Regions from separate parts of the Mammaliicoccus lentus genome, predicted to be linked through region 2. Evidence: predicted binding sites of a transcription regulator. Region 2 holds the regulator's gene; each other region holds the start of a gene.
What was found. The regulator Rex, encoded in region 2, represses fermentation and respiration genes when NADH is low (regulators of the CRP and FNR family bind a similar motif). The targets are predictions, from matches to a motif close to TTGTGAAATATTTCACAA.
Positions count from the first base shown of each region.

Region 1 (5,776 bases), 170 kb from region 2:
AAATAATAGTTTGTCATTTTTATAAGCTACTGTTGTAACACTACCAGGTCTCATTTGTACTTTATTGAATAATACTTCTGCACCAATTTCTTTATATACTTGTGGTAAATAATCAAAATCCCCTACTGATACGCCACCTGTTGTAATGACAATATCATTTTCTGCCAGTGCTTTATTTACACTTTCAGTACATCCTTGTAAGTTATCCTCTTGTATTTTATAAGCTTTGGATTGAATATTCATTTGGTCACATAACGCTTTAATCATTGGGCCATTTGAATTTCTGATTTTACCTGGTTCTAATGGTTCATTAGGTCCTACTAACTCACTACCTGTTGCAATAATAGCTACTGTCGGTCTTTTAAATACTTTTACTTTTTCATAACCAAAAGTAGCTAACACAGCTATAACACCACTGTTAACCAATTGACCTTTTTCTAATACAACATCATCTTCCGTACATTCTTCACCTTTAAATGCAATATTTTCTCCAGTTTTAAAAGGTTTTCTAATAGTAAATCCATTTTCATTTTCTGTCGTTTGTTCAAACATAACGACTGCATCTGCACCTTCAGGTATAGGAGCTCCAGTCATAATACGAACCGCTTCGTAACCTTTAATACGCACTTTAGATGATGTTCCTGCTCCTATGTGATCAACTACGGCGAATTGTATTCGGTTATTACCTTCTGCCCCTTCTGAATCTTTACTATTGATAGCAAAGCCATCGAATGGTGATTTATTAAATCTAGGAATATCATATGTAGCGATAACATCTTCCGCCAATATATAATCCAGAGCATCATCAATATGTACTGTTATAGGATCTTTATTCTCAACAACTTCAATAACACGTTTTATCGCATCATCAACTGGTATTGGTTTTCTAATTTCAACTGTCATAATATGCACTCCATTCATAATTTAACTATGTTCACATGTTATAATAAACTTAAGAAAGGATGATTATACATGTCAGATTTCACACATTTTAATGAACAAGGTCGAGCGAAAATGGTAGACGTTTCAAATAAAGAAACAAGTACAAGAATTGCTGTCGCTCATTCAAGTATTCAAGTTAATGAAAAAATTTATAACCAAATTCAAAATGGTAAAAACAAAAAAGGTGACGTACTAGGAACCGCTCAAATTGCAGGTATTATGGCTGCGAAAAACACGAGTCAGCTTATTCCTATGTGTCATCCTTTACAACTTACAGGTATTGATATCGAATTTAACTGGGATGTTGAAGATTTGAATAACTTAAATATAACTGCAACAGTTAAGACTAAAGGCCAAACTGGCGTTGAAATGGAAGCATTAACGGCTGCCAGTGTATCAGCTTTAACAATTTATGATATGTGTAAAGCTGTAGACAAAGGCATGATTATTGGTGAGACTTATTTATCTCATAAATCCGGAGGCGTTAATGGAGACTTCAATCGTCAATAATTTACTTATTAAGCTCATACACTAAATGATTTAATTCTTTAGTTATGAGCTTTTCCATTGCCAATTTCACAGCGCCAGTTGACCCTGGTATAGACATTATAATTTGCTTACCTACTGTTCCAGCGACTGCTCTAGATAAAATTGCACGAGAACCTACATCTTCTGTATAGCTCAAATATCTAAATATTTCTCCAAAGCCCTCTATTTCTTTATCAAATAACGGTGTAATTGCTTCGATTGTAACATCTCGTGGACTTATACCTGTCCCACCTGTTGTTATAATGGCGTCAATATCTTGGGATAGCCATGTTTGAATAGCTTCTCGTATAAAAGATGCATCATCTCTAACTATTTTATAATGCTCTTCTTTTACCGACACATTCATACCATTTAAATAAGATAGAACAAGTTGCCCACCTTTATCAGTTTCTTTATTTCTAGTATCACTAACTGTTAAAACTGCAATGTTTATATTTCTATCAATTTTATCAATCACACTCATTATTTAACCTCCTAACCAAACATATTTTCTACAAATTGTTTACCCTCTTCTACAGATCCGATATCGTGAATTAATAATCTTCCGTTATTAAAAGCAACAACTCGGTGATCATCATATAAATATTGAATCATATAAGCATTTGATTTATGCAACAAACCATTTTGAGCTATAAACTTTTCAATAGCTGGGCGATTTAACTTTTCATTAATATATTGAATTGTATCGCGACCACACAGCTCAGTAATCATTTGACTTGATGATGATAAATGAGGATAAGTTGGATTTTCTCCGCATGTTTCACATTCATCTCGTTTCATTTGTGTAAAACCAAATGATTGATGGTCACCTTCCCATACATCACCGAATGTTAACTTCGGCGTAAACTCTTCTCCAGATAAAATTTTAAGCGCATCTGTTACTTGTAAGCTTGTCGCCATAGTAACTGCTGGATTAATGACACCAACAGTATCACAAGTGCGATTTATAGCTGGGATTTCTGGTAATAAACAATTAAAGCACGGTGTTTTTTCTGGGATAAATGTAGCTTGAACATATGTAGATTCTAAGCAAGCACCATAAATCCATGGAATATTCATTTTATATGCAAAATCATTTATTAATAATCTCGTATTAAAATTATCTGTAGCATCAATGATGACATCAGAATATCTTGCAACTTCTTGTAATAATTTAGCGTCACATTGTGCGATATAAGTTTTTATTGTTATATCTTCTCTAATTTTTCTTAAATGTTTTTCTGCAGCGACTACTTTTGGAAGCATTTCTTTTATATCACTTTCAGTAAATAACGTTTGTCTTTGCAAGTTTGATACTTCTACATAATCACGATCTATAATATTTAATCGCGCTATCCCTGAGCGTGTTAACTGTTCCGCAACATGCGTTCCAAGTGCACCCATCCCTACTATTGTCACATTACTTTTTGCTATATTTTCTTGTCCTTTTTCACCAATTTTATCAAATAAAATTTGACGAGAATATCGTTCGTTCATTTATACCAACCTTTCACGACTCTTTATCTCTATTATAGATTGAAATTGCAATATCCTCAATCAATAGAGGGAATTGAACAGAAATATAATAATTTAGGGAGCGGTACAGAAATCCTAATTTTAAAAAGATTTTATAGTGCCACTATAACTAACGAGTTTGAGAGATTGATTATGTTCCACTCCCTAAGAACATTAAATTGTTTTCTTTTCTACTTTTGTCATATGCATCATCGAGATTAAAGCTACTAAACCAAATATCGCTAACAAGAAAAATGCTAAATGGTTTGAACCTGTTAAGGCTGTGACCATAGTAATAATAAGTGGTGGGAAAAATCCTCCTAAACCGCCCATCATTGATACGATTCCGTTTACTACACCAGCTTCTTTGCTGAAATAAGTAGGAACAAGTTTGAAAATTAGCCCATTTCCAATACCTGCAGACACACTGATTGTTAAGCAACCAATTGTAAATAACATGATATGATTTGATAATGCTAGTATTAAAGCACCAGCTATCATAATGCCAAAGAATATTTTCAACATATTTAATGCATTAAATTTATCGCCTAACATACCACCAATTGGTCTTAATATTGTAGCTATTGCGATAAACACACCAGTTCGTATCCCTGCATCTACTTTGTCGATTTCAAAGTGTCCTACTAAAAAGTTTGGTAAAAATAATCCGAAAGCTACGAATGCACCAAATGTGATGAAATACCAAAAACTGAAATAGTAAAGTTTATAGTTGTTTGCTACTTGTTTAGTTTGTTTTAACATAGGTACTTTAACTTTAGGCTCTTGTTTATCTCCAAAAACAAACATCAAAATAGCAAATAACGCCATTACTAGTACATATAATTGAACAGTATGTTGCCAACCTATAGCCCCTGCTATTGGTGGAGCTAAAAATGATGAAACAGCTGTACCTAAATTACCCATACCGTATATACCATTAGCAAAACCATGTTTTTCTTTCGGATAATATTTAGGAATCGATGTAACACCAACTGAAAACACTGCACCACCTAAACCAATAAAGAATCCAGCTATCATTAGTCCTGTAGTTGAAGTTGCTTGACTTAAATAAAATACTGGAAAAATTAAAATAATAAAACTAATTAAAAAGACAAGTCTAGATCCAATTAAGTTTGTGTAATAACCAATAGGAATTCTTAGAATTGAACCTAGAATAACAGGTATCGCTAAAATAATAGCTTTCTGACTTTCTGGTACGTTAAAATCTTGTGATATGTATGGCATTAAAGGAGCTAAAATACTCCACACCATAAATCCTGCCATTAAGCTTAAGGTTTGTAACGGTAATTGGACTTTACCTGTGTTGTTTTTCATGACTTTCACCCTTTTTATTTGTAGATAATTTAAAACTCTTTTCAACTACATTTTAGGTTATTTGTGAAAAACTGCACATAAGGAATTCCCCTTACCTCCTTCAGTAATTTCCCTATAAAGTAATGTTGTGAGGTAGAAGTACTTAACTCAAAATAATTTTCCTAATCTGCTGATTTGAAAGTGCATGGTTGTCTAGAGTATGGCTCGAGCCTGTAGTCTCTCGCGCATACTATTCCCTTGGGCGTCAGCACTTTACAAATTCGTGCAAGTGAAATTCAAAGCTAAATTGATAGTTAATCTAATAAATTGAGCTCTTATTGGATTTTCGGCTTAATTAATCCAACTAAACGGGTTCTTATTGGATTTTCAACTTAATTAATCCAACTAAACGGGTTCTTATTGGATCTTCGGCTTAATTAATCCAACTAAATGGGCTCTTATTGGATTTTCAACTTAATTAATCCAACTAAACGGGTTCTTATTGGATTTTCAACTTAATTAATCCAACAAAACAGGCTCTTATTGGATTTTCGGCTTAATTAATCAGTCAAGTCCATATTTATGTGTAATATCTTTAGAAGTAATCAACCTTTGGTTTTTTAGAATGTATTAACAAAATAAATCTGTTTGATTTTTAGCAGATTCATTTTGTTAATCTCTACTTATTTTTCAAAAATAAGTAGTAAGTTTAAGGAATAAAAGGTCTTTTAGCATTATCTAGATTTTCTTGAATATCCATGAGTAATGCACCAATTAATCTAAAAGCTGAGTCTAGGTTAGGGAAAGTCTTAATGACTTTCTCTCTTTTTCTAAGCTGCATATTTATATTTTCAATAGAGTTAGTAGTTCGTATATTCTTATGGTGTTGTGCTGGAAATCTATAAAACTGTGTGGCATCTTCGAAGCCCTGATCTAATATATTTAAAGCTTCTGAATACTTAGGATTATTTTCATACTTAGTTACAAATTCATTTTTACTTTCAAGCGCATGTTGATATGTAGGAGCTTGAAAAATAGATTTAAGTAATGTTCTTGCCTCTTGTGAATTCTTTTTTGGAAATCTTTCAATGATGTTTTTAAGAAGATGAAATGTACAACGTTGCCAAGTTGAATCTATAAATTGTGATTTAATAGACTTAATAAGACCAGAATGTGCATCAGAAATAATGAGCTCAGGAGTTGTGAGGCCACGCATTCTTAAATCTTCAAAGAACTCAGACCAAGCCTGTTCAGATTCTTGATTAGAAATTTTAAAACCAATAATTTCACGTCTTTTAAGTTCATTTACTCCCATAGCTATATAAACTCCTTTAGAAACTATTTTATTATTCTCTCTAACTTTAATATGCATGGCATCAACAAATACATATCTGTACTGATGACTAGTAATAGGTCTACTCGACCACTTTTGAATATCGGGGTCAATATTTTTCATAACTTCTGAAATCGTAGATTT
Region 1 covers NZ_OX344834.1:704,996-710,771, reverse strand. Annotated here, with positions in the region: gene ACNMOQ_RS03295 (molybdopterin molybdotransferase MoeA) at 1-903, opposite strand, end outside; gene moaC (cyclic pyranopterin monophosphate synthase MoaC) at 973-1,452, shown strand; gene ACNMOQ_RS03285 (MogA/MoaB family molybdenum cofactor biosynthesis protein) at 1,454-1,954, opposite strand; gene ACNMOQ_RS03280 (ThiF family adenylyltransferase) at 1,966-2,967, opposite strand; gene ACNMOQ_RS03275 (nitrate/nitrite transporter) at 3,160-4,320, opposite strand; gene ACNMOQ_RS03270 (IS256 family transposase) at 5,009-5,776, opposite strand, start outside.
Region 1: the regulator Rex is predicted to act here: its motif matches at 4,382-4,399, upstream of ACNMOQ_RS03275 (nitrate/nitrite transporter).

Region 2 (5,776 bases):
TGCTTATAATTGTTTTTTATAATCCACTTCGCTACTTGTTCGCCGGCATGATAATCATCGTGTACGATTGAATATAATAGCTCATGAGATTGTCCTACTATAATGACTGGGCATTCTATTGAATTTATTGCATTGAGATGATCATCTGAAATATGTGTAGCTAATAATATAATTCCATCTACTTTTCTTTTGGCCAATGTATAAATAGACTCTATTTCTCTTTCTTTTGATAAATCAGTATTTACAATCATTGTTTGTACATCTTGTAATAATAATGTAGATTCTATGCTTTTTAATGTTTCAGTTGTCGCATAAGAATCTAATCTAGGCACGATTGCTCCTATTAAACCTGTTCTTTTAGCTTTCAAACTTTGCGCAAACTGATTAGGTTTATAACCTGTCTCTTCTACAACTCTATGTATTTTTTCTCTTGTTACTTTGCTAATTGATCCGCCATTTAAGTATCTAGAGACAGTACTTTTAGATACACCTGCCATTTTAGCAATATCTTTTATAGTCTTCATGAATACACCTCTCAAAGAAACATTCTATCATAAAACCGTTTCCATTACTCTAAAAATAAATAACCAAAATATAAGATATACATAACTTTCATTTCATTATATAAAACCATTTTTTTAATAAATAAAAGGCTGAAACATCAAAAATGTCTCAGCCAAACACAATTTATAAAATTATTGTTTTTCTACTGTTATTGTCCAAGAAGCATCGCCGACTTGTTCATAATTAGTTACGGGATAACCGTTGTCCGCTGCCCAATTTGGTAATGCTTCAGTTGCTTGTGTACAATCAAAGTCTATTTTTAATTGTTCACCTGCTTGTAATTCGTCCATTTTATTTTGCGCTTCAATTAATGGGAATGGGCAAACCATTCCTACTGTACCTAATTCATGTACCATTTATAAACACTCCTTAATTATATACTTTGAGTTGAAACTTGTGTTTTTGTTTGTTTTGCTTTTCTAGGCTTAACAAAGATAAAGTAACTCATAAACCATGCTCCAACAATCATTGAAGGTAATGCAACCCAACCTTGCCAGCTCATTGCTGCAGTTGATACCAAACCGTTACCTATAGAACAACCACCTGCTAATGATGCTCCTACACCCATGCAAGCTCCACCAATAACACTGTTGCGAATCGTTTTAGTATCCGGCATTCTCCATTTGAATTCTCTTGAACCTTTAGCTGCAATGTAAGAACCAACAAAGATTCCTAATACTAGAAATACACCCCAATTAATTAATGACATGTCGCCAGTAACTAAAAATTGAACGATATTTGCTGATGGTGTTGTAATGCCTAAACCACCAATTCTACCTGTTGATGCACTCATTGGCCATGCAATCAATGCAATTAATCCTACTACTACAGCAGCAGCAAATGGATGATATCTCTTTTCAAATAATATATGTCTAATACCCGTATGCTTTTGTTTCAATTGAGGTATAGCTATTTTTGGTTTTTTTAATGTCTTTGTAACAAAGTAAGCTGTAATACCAACTAATAATACTATTAAAATCCATACTGGAATATTTAATGTTTCTGCCATATTTGAATTCACAACTGTATATGAATTTATATTTTCTTGTAATGGATTTAAAGGACCCGATTTCATAATTGCAGCAGTTACACCATATAGAACTAAAGCAATCCAACTACCAATAAGGCCTTCAGCAGCTCTATACCAAGTACCAGTTGCACATCCTCCAGCAAGTATAATACCTATACCAAATACAAATGATCCTATTATTGTACCAACTAGAGGAAATGTTGCAGCTTCTAGTTTAAATACGCCTAAACCTACTAAAGTAAATAACCCGATACTTTGAACTGAAATAGCAATTAACAAAGCATAAAACATTTTATTATTTTTCTGTACGTACATATCTCTAAATCCGCCAGTTAAACAAAATCTTGTTCTTTGCATAACGAAGCCAAGTAATATACCAACAATTAAACCACTAATTATCATCCAGATCATTTCATTTAACAACTCCTATTCTGATTATAACGATAGGAATAATATTATATCATATTTCTGGATTTTTCAAGTTACTATTTGATTACAAAATTTATACAGCACAAAATAAAACCAAGTCTAGGACATAATTGTGTCTCAGACTTGGTTTTATAGTTCTTATATCTTCCATTTTTCTTAAGTTTATTGCTATTATAGCGACTCTTAAATCATATATTACTTTAGATTTTCCTCGTGAAGATATTCGAAAGTGTATTACTTTTAGGTTTGAACCAGAAAAAAAGTTAATTCTTAAGTTTACGTGTTACTTAATCCAATAAAAGCATGATTACTTGGATTATTGTTGGAGTAAATCCAATAAGAGTGTGGTTAATTGGATTATTGTTGGAGTAAATCCAATAAGAGTATGTGTAATTGGATTATTGTTGGAGTAAATCCAATAAGAGTATGGTTAATTGGATTATTGTCTTAGTAAATCCAATAAGAGTGTGGTTAATTGGATTATTGTTGTAGTAAATCCAATAAAAGTGTGGTTAATTGGATTATTGTTGGAGTAAATCCAATAAGAGTGTGGTTAATTGGATTATTGTCATCGTTAATCCAATAAGAGTATAGTTAGTTGGATTATTGAGGTAGAAAATCCAATAAAGGTATGTGTACTTGGATTATTGAGATACTAAATCTAATAAGGAGCCACTACTTGGATTTATATAATACTTAATCAAACAACAATATCAACTCTTGCTTTTTGATCAATCCAATCCAAAAAAAGAGATAAGGATTTACATCCCTAGCTCTTTTCTGTTTCATCTTCATCCATACCTAATTCTTCTTCCATAAGTTTTTGTTCTGCTTTTAAATATTTCTTATATCCAACCTTAGATATCAAAATACTTATTTCATACAGTACAATCATAGGAAGCGTGAATAGTATATGTGTCATAAAGTCTGGCGGTGCTATTAAAGCAGCTAAGACTAATAATATGAAGTATGCATATTTTCTGTTTTTCTTTAAAAACATTGGTGTCACAATACCTAATCGCGTTAAAAACAATAGCAGTATAGGCAGTTGAAATACAAATCCGAAAGGTATAGTAAATTTAAACAACTCACTAAAATATTCTTTAATGCCTATCGTTTGTTTAATGCCCATATCGTCTGCCAATCCCATTGTAAACGAAATTAAGTAAGGGAAAATAACAAAATAAGAAAACAATAATCCAATGATAAATAATCCTAAACTAAAAGGAATATAACTTAAAGTGACTTTTTGTTCTTTTGGATGTAATCCTGGTGATATGAAAGCCCATAACTGGTATAAGATAACTGGTGAGACAATTATAAAAGCTATTACGACAATCATTGCTATGTATATTGTAAGAGGGTCCGTTATTCTGAAAGCATTTAGTTCTAATGATTGAGTAAAATCATCATTCGTAATGTAATGAATGACTGGTTTTGCAAAGAAAAAACCTATTACTAATCCCCCGATTAGAAAGTAAGCAACTACCATTATACGTTTACGCAATTCTTCTAAATGTTCGACAAATGTTAAGTTGTCTTTATTCACCGCTTTACCTCCAATCTAAAAAAAGATGTGGCAGGATTCCCGCCACATTTATATGAACATTATGTCCGTGCTTTATTTAACTTCTTTGTCCTGACTTTGTTCGTCGTTATTTTTCTTATCGTCGAAGTTTGTCATGCCATCTGTAGCGTCTTTAAATTCTTTCAAAGTTGAACCCATTGCTCTTCCGAATTGTGGTAATTTCTTCGGTCCGAAAATAATCAGTGCAACTACCCCTATAAATAATAAACTAACTGGTCCTGAAATGCCGACAGTATTGATAAACGCTAATGCTTCCATCTTGATACCCTCCTATTGATTCTTCATAAAGAAGATTAAAGATTGTAGTTCTATTCCTAAATCTATATGATGTACTTGAACTTTCTCAGGTACGTTTACTCTTTGAGGTGTAAAATTCAGTATTCCAGTAATACCTGCTTTTGTTATTCTATCTGCAACTTTTTGTGCAGCTTGTTGTGGTACTGTCAATATTACAACTTCAATACCAAGTTCTTCAAGTACTTTCTCGAAATCGTCCATGCTATCAATCGTTAATTTACCTACCATATTACCTACTACATCTTCAGATTGATCAAAAGCTGCTACAATTTGCATTCTATCATTAACCGTAAAGTTATAGTTAACGAGTGCAGTACCTAAATTACCTACACCAACAATAGCTACTTTTGTCATATCATCTTGCTCTAAAGTTGTTCTGAAAAACTTTAATAAATAACTGATGTTATAGCCGTATCCTTTTTTGCCTAGTTCTCCAAAATATGAAAAATCACGACGAATTGTCGCTGAATCAATTTTGAGACCTTCACTAAGTTCTTTTGAAGACACACGGTCCACACCTGAATTATGCAAAGTGCTTACAAATCGATAGTACAGTGGCAATCGTTTCAAAGTTGCTTTTGGGATCTTCACATCATTCTTCGCCAAAATCCTCACCTTTTCTACTATAAAATAATGTGATTGCGTTCACATCTATTGGGTTAATTATATCAAACTTTTCTTGAAATAACTATACAAATATTGTATGCAAATAAGATACATTTCTTTAGTGTTTTCATGTAGAATAATAAGTAATAGAGAGGTGTAGATATGATACTTTTACAAATAAATAAATTAGAAAAGTCTTTTGACGGCGACATAATATTTTCAGATGTCGATTTTGAAGTCAAAACAGGCGAAAGAATAGCTATCGTCGGCAGAAATGGTGCTGGAAAAACCACATTGATGAAAATTATTGCTGGCACTGAATCATATGACTCTGGAAACTTTTCTAAAGGTAAAAATGTTTCAATGGGTTATTTAACTCAACAAATGACATTAGATTCTTCCGATACTGTTATGAATGAAATGAGAAAACCTTTCGAACATATCATAAAGCTAGAACAGAAAATGAATAACTTAACAAAATGGTTAAGCGAACATGCTGAACAGTATGATAGCGAAGAATATAAAGAACAGTTATCGCAATATGAATATTTATCTAATCAATATGAACTATTAGATGGGTATCAATATGAAAGTAAAATAAAAACAGTGTTAACAGGTTTGAATTTTACTGAAGAAGATTTTGATAGAGAAATACATTCATTTAGCGGTGGTCAAAAAACAAGGTTATCAATGGCTCAAATGTTATTACGCGAACCTGATTTATTGCTGCTTGATGAACCTACAAACCATTTAGATATGGAAACTACAGAATGGTTGGAAAATTATTTAATACACTTTAAGGGTGCTATTGTCATCATCAGTCATGATAGATATTTCTTAGATAAAATTGTTAATCAAGTATATGATGTGGCACTTGGTTCTGTTAAGCGTTATATCGGCAATTATAGTAAATTTCTAAAAGAAAGAGATGCCCATTATGAAAAAGTAATGGCTGAATATGAAAGACAGCAAAGTGAAATTAAAAAATTAGAAACATTTGTTGAGAAAAATATAACGAGAGCATCAACAAGTGGTATGGCAAAAAGTCGTAGAAAAGTTCTTGAAAGAATGGAAAAAATCGAAAAACCAAGGCTAGATGCTAAAAGCGCTCAAATAGCTTTTGAAATTAACCGTTCAACGGGTGAAGATGTTTTATCTGTTAAAAACTTAGAAATTGGCTACTCTGATCGCATTACACCCCCTATAAATTTAGAGGTAAAAAGACACGACCGAATTGCTATAATCGGTCCAAATGGTATTGG
Region 2 covers NZ_OX344834.1:878,018-883,793, reverse strand. Annotated here, with positions in the region: gene ACNMOQ_RS04285 (LacI family DNA-binding transcriptional regulator) at 1-524, opposite strand, end outside; gene ACNMOQ_RS04280 (sulfurtransferase TusA family protein) at 696-920, opposite strand; gene ACNMOQ_RS04275 (YeeE/YedE family protein) at 938-2,005, opposite strand; gene tatC (twin-arginine translocase subunit TatC) at 2,793-3,572, opposite strand; gene ACNMOQ_RS04265 (twin-arginine translocase TatA/TatE family subunit) at 3,645-3,869, opposite strand; gene ACNMOQ_RS04260 (redox-sensing transcriptional repressor Rex) at 3,882-4,514, opposite strand; gene ACNMOQ_RS04255 (ABC-F family ATP-binding cassette domain-containing protein) at 4,677-5,776, shown strand, end outside.

Region 3 (5,776 bases), 830 kb from region 2:
ACTATTGAAAATTTCAGAAACTTTAAATACGTAGATTTGGATTTAACAAATCGTAATATTATTTTTGGTCTTAACGATATAGGAAAGAGTAATTTTTTATCAGCATTACGTTTTTTATTGGATAGAAATTATAGAAAAAATGGGTTTGTAGATTCTGATTTCTACAATAGAGATATTTCGCAGTCTATTAATATAACTCTTAAAATCGATATAAGTGATAACGAAGAGGACGAAGATAACAGAAAAATATTTTCTATGATGAGAGGGGCTATTACAACTCAGGCTACCTCGGTTTTTATTCAAATCCGCTCAACATATGATCATGAAACATTAGTTGGGGAACCTCTAATGTATTGGGGTGAAGATAAAGATAATTTAGAAGAAATCCCAAGCAGTCAAACTTTCTACGAATTGGACAGGTATTTTAATGTAGTTTTTATAGATTCATCTATACAACTTGAAAATACGTTTAAGCGTTATTCTAGAGAGATATTGAAAAATCACACTAGTTTTAGTGATGAAGAAAGAGAATTATTAAAAACTAACATTAGTAAATTAAATGAGAGTGTTAGTAAATTAGAAACTATACAAAAATTCGAAGAAGATCTATCCAATGAATATAGAAGGTTTAAAGAAGAAAAGGATTTTAAACTTTCAATACAATCAGAAATAGAACTAAATAATATTCATAACAAACTGACTCCTTACATACAACATGAAAATACAGGTCATTATCCCACTTCTGGAGATGGAAGAAAAAAACTTCTAGCATATACCCTCTTAACTTTAGAAAATAGAAGAATTGAAGAAAGAAAAATCAATATATTTCTTGTAGAAGAGTTAGAAAACCATTTACACAGGTCAATGCAAATATCGTTATCTTATCAAATTTTTAATGATGAATTATTTAAATATTTATTTATGACCACTCATTCTTCATTAATGGTAAGTCAGATGGATAATGTTAATTTGGTGAAGCTCTTTAAAAATCCTAATGTAGTAGGTGCATCAGTTGTATACAAAGTTCCAGAAGAATACATGACTTTAAAACAAAAGCTCAATCAACAATTAGCTGAAGCAATATATGCCGATATAGTCCTATTAGTAGAAGGTCCTTCTGAGAAGATATTATTTGAAAGGGTGTTAAACAATAAATGCGAAAGGTATGAAAGTTACGGTGGATACATTCTCGAAGTAGACGGGATAAATTTTAAAGAGTACTTTGATATTCTAACTAATTTAGGTATAACCGTGATTGTTAAAACTGACAACGATTTACAAAAAGTAAGTGGTAGGGAAGAATATAATCTCTTAGGCTTGAATAGATGTCGTAAACTTGTTAATAAAAATAACATTGAAAAAATTAATGATATAAATCCAGTAGAATATGAGAGTAATATTCAATACTCTGTAGATAAAAAGAGAGAAATATATGTAGATAACTATTCATACATTAATGAGTTAGAACAAGATTTAATATATCTATCGAGGGTCGATTTAGAATATGATCTTGCTGAGATAATTCCAGAGACCATTCAAGACCTAGCGACAAATAATAATTCTCAGAAAGATGGAGTGGAATATTTACAAAGTGCAAAACTCATTAATATGATTGAATTATGCAAAGTGTTAAACACAGATTCTATAAATGAAATTTACAATCATGATAATTTTAAATGTTTAAAGGTGATGGTAGACTTATGTGGCCAATAGATAAAACAGTTCGGAAAGAGATAATGCAATGTGAGGGAAATATTGTGATTAATGCTAGTGCAGGAACGGGTAAAACTTATACTACAATACAACGTATAAACCAAGATAAAGAAAATAATAGTAATCATCGAACATTTGCAGCTATTACTTTTACAAGAAAGGCTGCGAATGAAATTGCTAGTAGACTAGGCAATAGTAAACAAGAAGGCTTTATAGGAACAAATGATAATTTTATAAGACTAGAAATAATTCAACCTTTTATGCACGATGTTTATGGTAAAGATTTCAAAAAAGAAATTAATCCTGACTTTTCAACAGATAATGAAATTCACTGTTTTAATGAGGGTGTGGAGAAAATTAAACAAACCTCACTAATTTGTAAATATAGTGAGGTTAAACAAAACTTCGCTTTTCAATTAGCTTATGAAATCTTACAAAAATCTCATGCTGCAAGAAGATATTTTAAATCGAAATACTTTAGAATATATATTGATGAATACCAAGATAGTGATGAAGATATGCATAATTTGTTTATGTATCTTTGCGAACATATAGGTATTTCTCTATTTATAGTTGGAGATAATAAACAATCCATATATGGTTGGCGAGGAGCATACCCAGAAGGTTTTAATAATTTAAAGTTAAGAGATGATTTTAATGAATTCAAACTGTGGCATAATTTTCGGTCAAATATCGCTATACAAAATTATTCGAATTTATTTATGGAGGACACTAGAGAGCACTATGAGGAGATAGAATTTCAAGATGAAATTATTCTATATACCTATACTGGTGCGTATATGGCTGTAGATTATATAGGCAGATGGGTTGATTTTAGTGAATCTTGTGCTTTTTTAAACTTTAGTAACAGTAATGCCAAGGTCTGGAGTGAGCGATTAAATGAAATAAGAGTACCTTTTGAATATATTCCTGGCTCTCCATTAGATTATTCTAATTTAGAAAGTGAACATATTTGGGTAACAAGGGCATTAGCTAAATATCACTTGCAGTCCCGTTATAATGAATACGATTTTAGAGATGAGATTCCCATGCCAGATTCATTTAGTTTTTCTAAAATAAAACATTTATTAAAACAAATTGATCCTACTGAAAATAATAAAAAATTTATAGATGATTGTTTAAATTTATTCGATTATTTAGGATATAGTAAAGATTTAAGAAAAATTGAACACGAAATTGATATACTCTTTGATGTAATCAACGATGAACAATATATAGCTACATATAATCAAAGTAATTATAAACACACATGCGGAACTATCCATTCTTCTAAAGGATTAGAATTTAATCAAGTCATAATTAATGCTGGGGACTTTAACTTTCAGAGAGAGGATGCTAATTTCTTGCATTATGTAGCTATTACTAGGCCTGAAAGTAGATTGTTGATAATTGGAAATAGTCATCAAAGCGAATCTTATATGGCCTATGTACAACAGGCTATATTTCAATCAAATCAATTACAGAACAATATTGAATTAAATAAAGTGTTAAAAGGCATAGCATTAGATATGAATTAAGTCGATGAGAAATTATCTATTTAAATGGCATGTATGACTTATAAATTCCATTAAGATGATATGGCCTTACTGACGGTTAATAGGAATAGACCTTATTATACAAATATTGATTGCTGATAACTCTCAATATTTGATGAAGCAGGCTGGGACATAAATAAATGTCTCAGCCTGTTTCATCATATTGGCAGTAGCTGACTGGTATGAAATTGTGCTTATATCAAGCTTTTTTCATACCTAGTCATTCTTGTCGGGGTGGATTACGAAATCTTTTTAACAAAATGAGATTTCTGTACAACTCTCATCTTATGTTAATGACAATTAAACTATTAATCTACTCATGCTTTCTATTATGTCGTCTACTAAGGTCTAAAATTATTCACTAATATTTTTCAAAACTTCCCCAGCTACTTCACTTACTATTTTATCGTTAGGTTTAGCGTCTTTATTATTTTTATTAGTGAATATAACTAATATTATAGGTTTATCTTGTCCTTTTGGATAAATAAAAGCAACATCATTTCTTGAACCATACGTAACTGCCTGACCGCTTTTATCCATAACTTTAAAGTCGGATGGAGCACCATCCTTAATTAACGTATCTCCACTTTTATTTTTTAACATTAGGTTCATTAAGAAATCTTTATTTGATTTACTAAGATTGCCATCGATTATAAGTTTATTCAATGTTTTACCAAAGGCTAAGGGAGTGGTTGTATCTCGTTTGTCTTTTGGTGTATATAAATTCAAATCGGGTTCTTTTCTTGATGGATACGTCATTGTATCACCTAAGTCTACTAATCTTTTTTTAACTTTTTTATAACCGCCTAGCTCGTCAATAACTTTATTATTAGCAGTATTATCACTATATAACATGTTAGCTTCTATAAGTTTCTTTAAAGTTATCTCTTTGTCGACATATTTTTCTAACACAGGTGAATATGTAACAATATCGTCCTTACTTATGTGAATTTTTTTATCTAATTTATTAGAAGGTACTTTTTCAAGTAACATGGCACTACTTACAGCTTTTAATGTAGACGCGTAAGCAAAGCGTTTATCTTCATTAAATGATAATTCTTCACCGTTTTGAGTATTAAGAGCATACATACCTACATTTGCATCATATTTTTTCTCAACTTTATCTATTGCACTATTATTTGAATCTTTATTATTACAAGCACTTAATACCAATAATAATACGCTTAATATTATTAATTTTTTCATTTTTATACCCCTTTATATTAAAAATGTAATCTTCGTGAAAATAATAACATTATAACATGTTGAATGAATAACAAAAATCAAATAATTATACAAAATATAGAAACAATATAATCCGATGGGTATAATTTTACACCAAAAGTGAAAGGGTTTACAATGGGGAGTAACATATAATTAAAGGGGTTGATTGTATTGGTAAATATAAAAAAAGAACGTATGAAAATCTATGTTTTGGATAATGGACGCATGCAAATGGACAAAAATCTAATGATAGCTAATTCAAACCAAGCCACGCTCGACAATCCTAATAAAGAAAATGAACTACATGAATTTCCGATTTATACAGTTTTTATAGACCATCCGGATGCTAAAATTTTATTTGATACTGCTTGTAATCCTAATTCAATGGGTGAAGAGGGTCGTTGGATTAATGCGACACAGAAAGCTTTTCCGTATTTTTCAGATGACTCGTGTCATTTACCTAATAGGCTAGAACAGTTGGGCGTTGACCCTAAAGATGTAGATATAGTAGTTGCTTCACATTTACATCTAGATCATGCTGGTTGTTTAGAATACTTTACAAACGCAACTGTTATTGTTCATGATGATGAATTCAGTGGTGCGATGAAGTGCTATGCACGTAACCAACAAGAAGGTGCATATATTTGGAGTGATATTGATGCTTGGATTAAAAGTGATTTAACTTGGCACACAATTTCACGTGATCAAGACCACTTGAACCTTGTAGATGGCGTGAAGGTACTGAATTTTGGTAGTGGCCATGCTTGGGGAATGATTGGTCTTGAAATTGAAACGGAAGAGCTAGGCACGTTAATCTTAGCTTCTGATGCTATTTATACACGAGAAAGTATGGAACCTAAATTGCAGCCACCTGGAATTATTTATGATTCCATTGGTTGGGCAAACTCAGTTGAATATATTAAGCGACTCGCAAAAGAAAAAAACGCAGAAATCTGGTTTGGTCATGACGGTAATCAATTTGAGACTTTTAGAAAGTCTACTGATGGTTATTATGAATAAAAGGGTGTGTATATAAATGAAGACAAAAGCAGCAGTATTATATGAAATGGGTGTAGAAGGTCCTTATGAAAAAGCTGAACCTTTAAAGATAGAAACATTAAACCTTGATAATCCTAACAAAAATGAAGTATTAATTAAAATTCATGCAGCAGGTTTATGTCATTCTGATTTATCAGTGATTAACGGAAGTCGACCGCGACCAATGCCTATGGCGTTAGGACATGAAGCGGCAGGAGAGATTATAGAACTAGGTGAAAATGTTA
Region 3 covers NZ_OX344834.1:52,183-57,958, forward strand. Annotated here, with positions in the region: gene ACNMOQ_RS00225 (ATP-dependent nuclease) at 1-1,713, shown strand, start outside; gene ACNMOQ_RS00230 (UvrD-helicase domain-containing protein) at 1,737-3,251, shown strand; gene bla (BlaZ-like penicillin-hydrolyzing class A beta-lactamase) at 3,624-4,475, opposite strand; gene ahlS (AhlS family quorum-quenching N-acyl homoserine lactonase) at 4,665-5,513, shown strand; gene ACNMOQ_RS00245 (zinc-dependent alcohol dehydrogenase family protein) at 5,530-5,776, shown strand, end outside.
Region 3: the regulator Rex is predicted to act here: its motif matches at 4,612-4,629, upstream of ahlS (AhlS family quorum-quenching N-acyl homoserine lactonase).